2 regions of the Streptomyces incanus genome follow, and region 2 is predicted to be linked to the other one. Evidence: riboswitches for the same ligand, from Rfam matches in the RefSeq annotation. Region 2 holds a riboswitch; the other holds the start of a gene.
The links. Region 2 has a riboswitch for S-adenosylmethionine ahead of thrC (threonine synthase). Riboswitches for the same ligand answer to the same signal wherever they lie in the genome.
Positions count from the first base shown of each region.

Region 1: it holds a riboswitch for S-adenosylmethionine, as region 2 does, so the genes downstream of both, ACFP2V_RS09825 (aminotransferase class V-fold PLP-dependent enzyme) here and thrC (threonine synthase) in region 2, are expected to answer to the same signal.

Region 1 covers NZ_JBHSPC010000025.1:27,727-29,905, reverse strand. The annotation lists gene ACFP2V_RS09825 (aminotransferase class V-fold PLP-dependent enzyme) at 1-1,268, opposite strand, end outside; SAM riboswitch class IV at 1,642-1,758, opposite strand; gene trpD (anthranilate phosphoribosyltransferase) at 1,854-2,179, opposite strand, start outside.
Region 2 covers NZ_JBHSPC010000015.1:67,421-69,599, reverse strand. The annotation lists gene thrC (threonine synthase) at 1-789, opposite strand, end outside; SAM riboswitch class I at 808-1,022, opposite strand; gene ACFP2V_RS06120 (glucosyl-3-phosphoglycerate synthase) at 1,345-2,179, shown strand, end outside.

The DNA of each region.
Region 1 (2,179 bases), on a different contig from region 2:
TTGAGGGACGTCCCGCCGGGCGCCGCCTCGGGGGCGCCGCACTCGCCCTGGTCCTGCGGATCGCCGCCGAGCAGGGCGCGCAGCAGCGGGTGGGCGCAGAACAGTCCGTCCCGTACGCCGATGCCGTACTCGGCGGAGAGGGCCGCGGCGAAGTGGGAACTGTTCCAGCCGTCGACGACGAAGGAGAGCACACCGACGCGCGGCGCGTCGTCCCCGAACAGGGACAGGAACCGCACCTCGGGCACGTCCGCGAGCCCGTTCCGTACGGTGCGGACCAGCCGCTCCTCGCGGGCGGCCAGCGCGCCGAACCCGGCCTCGCCGAGCGCCTTGCAGGCCGAGGCGATGGCGTAGGCGCCGATGACGTTGGGCGAGCCGGCCTCGTGGCGGGCGGCGCTGTCGTGCCACTCCACCTCCACTCCCCCGTCCTCGCGCCGGGTGACCTTGCGGCTGGCGCCGCCCCCCGCGAGGTAGGGCTCGGCCTCCCGCAGCCAGTCGGCGCGGCCGGCCAGGACGCCGGCGCCGAACGGGGCGTACAGCTTGTGCCCGGAGAAGGCGACCCAGTCGACGTCCAGCCCGCGCAGGCTCACCGCGTGGTGCGGGGCGAGCTGGGCGGCGTCCAGGACGATCCGGGCGCCGTGCGCGTGGGCGGCGGCGGCCAGCTCGCGCACGGGCCACAGCTCGCCGGTGACGTTGGAGGCACCGGTGACGCAGAGCAGGGCGGGGCCGTGGGGGTCGCGGGCGGCGAGGGCGTGTTCCAGGGCCCGTACGGCCCGCTCCGGGCTGTCCGGGGCGTCGAGGAAGGTGACGCGGGCGCCGCGCCAGGGCAGCAGGGCGGCGTGGTGCTCGCTCTCGAAGACGAAGACCTGGCAGTCGTCCGGGAGCGCGGCGGCGAGCAGATTGAGCGAGTCGGTGGTGGACCGGGTGAAGACCACCTGGTCTCCGGCGCGGCAGTCGAGGAACTCGGCGACGGTCCGGCGGGCGTTCTCGAACAGCTCGGTGGAGAGCTGGGAGAGGTACCCGGCGCCGCGGTGGACGCTGCCGTAGTAAGGCGCGTACGCGGCCACGTCGTCCCACACGCGCTGGAGCGCCGGGGCACTGGCGGCGTAGTCGAGCGCGGCGTAGGTGACCTCCCCGCCGGTGACGAGCGGAACGGTGACGTCCCGGCCGAGTACGGGCAGCGGAGCGCAGCCGGACGGGCCGTCGGCGGCGGAGACGCGGGGTGCGGAAGCGGCAGCGGCAGGGGCGGCGGAGACGGTGGAAACAGACATGGCTGAACTCCCGTGAAAGCAGGCGGAACCACCACGCGAGCGCGCACCGCTCGAGCGTGGGAGAAAGGGAAGGAGAATCTGCGAAGGCGGGGTTCCACGGCCTCGGGCGGCCGGCGGAAACGCCTTGGGGCCTGTCCGACACATACCCGTCGTCCGCCCGGAGGGCGGGCTCCGCGGCGTCCGGTGCGTGCGATCGCAAGGCGCCGGAGCGTCCTCGACGGAGGTCCCCCTGCTCGAAGGGTTCGGGGGAGTGCGTGCCGGGCTCGCGGGGCAGGCGGGGATCGGTCAGGCAGGCCCTAACGCATTCGCTTGCTCACGGAAGGCTCCCTCGAACGACCAGGACCCCTGGCGTGTCACTCGATCGAGTGCGAGGGGTCCGCGCTTGCCGCGAGCCCTGCTGCTCACGGCCTGGTCCTCACCCGGGGCACCCCGCCACGGACGGAGGGTTGCCGGACAGCCGGCCGGGGCCTGATGGCTGTCGCTCATGACCTGGTCCCAGATCTTGCCAACACAGCCCCGTACGCGCAAGGCGCGGTCCGGATCCTGGACGGATCCGGACCGCGCCGGTGCCTCGGAACGTACGGCTCACGCGTTGCTGACCAGCACCCAGCGCTCCAGAACCCGCCGGGCGGCGCCCGAGTCGATCGATTCGGCGGCCCTGGCCATCCCTGCCCGGATCTGCTCCGCCAGCGTCCCGGTGCCCGGTTCGAGCGCCACCAGCGCCGCCGCCGAGTTCAGCAGCACCGCGTCCCGCACCGGGCCGTGCTCGCCGTCCAGCACCCGCCGGGCGACCTCCGCGTTGTACGACGCGTCGGCGCCGCGCAGGGCCTCCAGCGGCACGGGCTCGATGCCGACGTCGCGCGGGTCGAAGCGCTCCTCGGTCACCTTCCCGTCCCGGACCACCCACACCG
Region 2 (2,179 bases):
CGAGCCGGAGGCGATGGGAACGACGATCTGGTCGGGCAGCCGCCAGCCGAGCTGCTCGCAGATCTCGTACGCGAGGGTCTTGGAGCCCTCGGCGTAGTACGGCCGCAGGTTGACGTTGACGAAGCCCCAGCCCTCGCCGGCCGGGTCGCCGATCAGTTCGGAGCAGAAGCGGTTCACGTCGTCGTAGTTGCCCTCGATGCCGACGAGCTCCCCGCCGTAGACGGCGGCCATGACGACCTTGCCCTGCTCCAGGTCGTGCGGGATGAACACGCAGGAGCGCAGGCCGGCGCGGGCGGCGGCGGCGCCGACGGCGCCGGCGAGGTTGCCCGTGGAGGAGCAGGAGAGGGTGGTGAAGCCGAAGGCGCGGGCGGCCTCCAGGGCCTGGGCGACGACCCGGTCCTTGAAGGAGTGCGTCGGGTTGCCGGAGTCGTCCTTGACGTACAGGCCGCCGGTGACGCCGAGTTCGCGGGCGAGGTTGTCGGCCTGGACGAGCTTGGTCCAGCCGGGGTTGATGTTCGGCTTGGTCGCCACGTCGGCGGGGACGGGCAGCAGGGGCGCGTAGCGCCAGATGTTCGCGGGGCCCGCTTCGATGCGCCGGCGCAGTTCCTCGGTGTCGTGGCCCGAGAAGTCGTAGGCGATCTCCAGCGGGCCGAAACACTCCTGGCAGGCGAAGACGGGACCGAGCGGCACGCGGTGGCCGCACTCGCGGCAGGACAGCGCGGCGGCGGGTCCGAGATCGACGGAGGGCGCGGCGGATTCGGTGGTGCTTTCAACGGTCTGCACAGCCATGTGAGGCGAGGCCCTTTCTCCTCATCTTCCTCACGACGCATCTCGCCGTGAGACGGATTTGGCACCTTCCCTAGCCGGGAGCCTCGCGAGGACGATCAGCGACGCGATCCACTGCGATGCGCGGTGAACGCCGCAATGCGCTGTGATCGTCGATCGACGGTGATCTACGAGAACCGGCTGGAGGGTTGCCGGGGCTTCATCGGGCCGTTTCCCTCTGCCCCTCTGGATGAGCTGTATGCGGTTGTGTCGTGCGGTTGTGGGTCGTGCGGTCGTACGGCGCGGATGAGGACCGGAGAGGGTCGCGACCCCCGATGTGCGGGGTTCATCCGCGTTGTTCAAGACTGTAACCGAAGGCCAGGACGGTGGAGAGAGCACGTCCGAACCGCGAGACGGGTCACAGGGGCATGGATCACAGGGGTACGGGCCGCCGGAGTACGGGCCGCCGTAGTACGGGCCGCCGTAGTACGGGCCGCCGTAGTACGGGCCGCCGTAGTACGGGCCGCGGGAGTATGGACCAGAGGGGTTATGGAGCGCAGAGGTGAGGAGCCGCCGACCGTGCTGGAAGAAGTCGAGCGCTGGCTGGCCGACCGCTCCTGGTCCGTGACCGACCGCCCGACGCACCGCCTCCTGGCCGCGAAACGCGCCACGGGACAGACGGTGAGCGTGGTGCTGCCCGCGCTCAACGAGGAGGCCACGGTCGGCGGGATCGTCACGGCGATCCGGCAGGAACTGATGCTGCGGGTCCCGCTGGTCGACGAGATCGTGGTCGTGGACTCCGGCTCGACCGACCGCACCTCCCAGGCGGCCGCCTCGGCGGGCGCGACCGTGGTGCACCGGGACACGATCCTGCCCCGTATCCCCGCCGTGCCCGGCAAGGGCGAGGTGCTGTGGCGCTCCCTGCTGGTCACCCGGGGGGACATCGTCTGCTTCGTCGACGCGGACCTCAGGGAGTTCTCCCCCGCGTTCGTCTCCGGCATCGTCGGCCCCCTGCTCACCGATCCGGACGTGCAGTTGGTGAAGGCCATGTACGACCGGCCCCTGGGCTCCGCGGCCGGCCAGGGGGGCAGGGTCACGGAGCTGATGGCGCGCCCGCTGCTCAACCTGCACTGGCCGCGGCTGGCCGGCTTCGTGCAGCCGCTCGGCGGTGAGTACGCGGCCCGCCGCTCGCTCCTGGAACGGCTGCCCTTCCCCGTCGGCTACGGCGTCGAGCTGGGCATGCTGATCGACGCCCTGCACCTGGTGGGCCTGGACGCCCTCGCCCAGGTCGACGTCGGCGTCCGCAAGCACCGCCACCAGGACGGCCAGGCCCTCGGCCGCATGGCCGCCGCGATCTACCGCACCGCCCACCTCCGCCTGGCCCGCGGCCACCACGTCCGCCCCGCGCTCACCC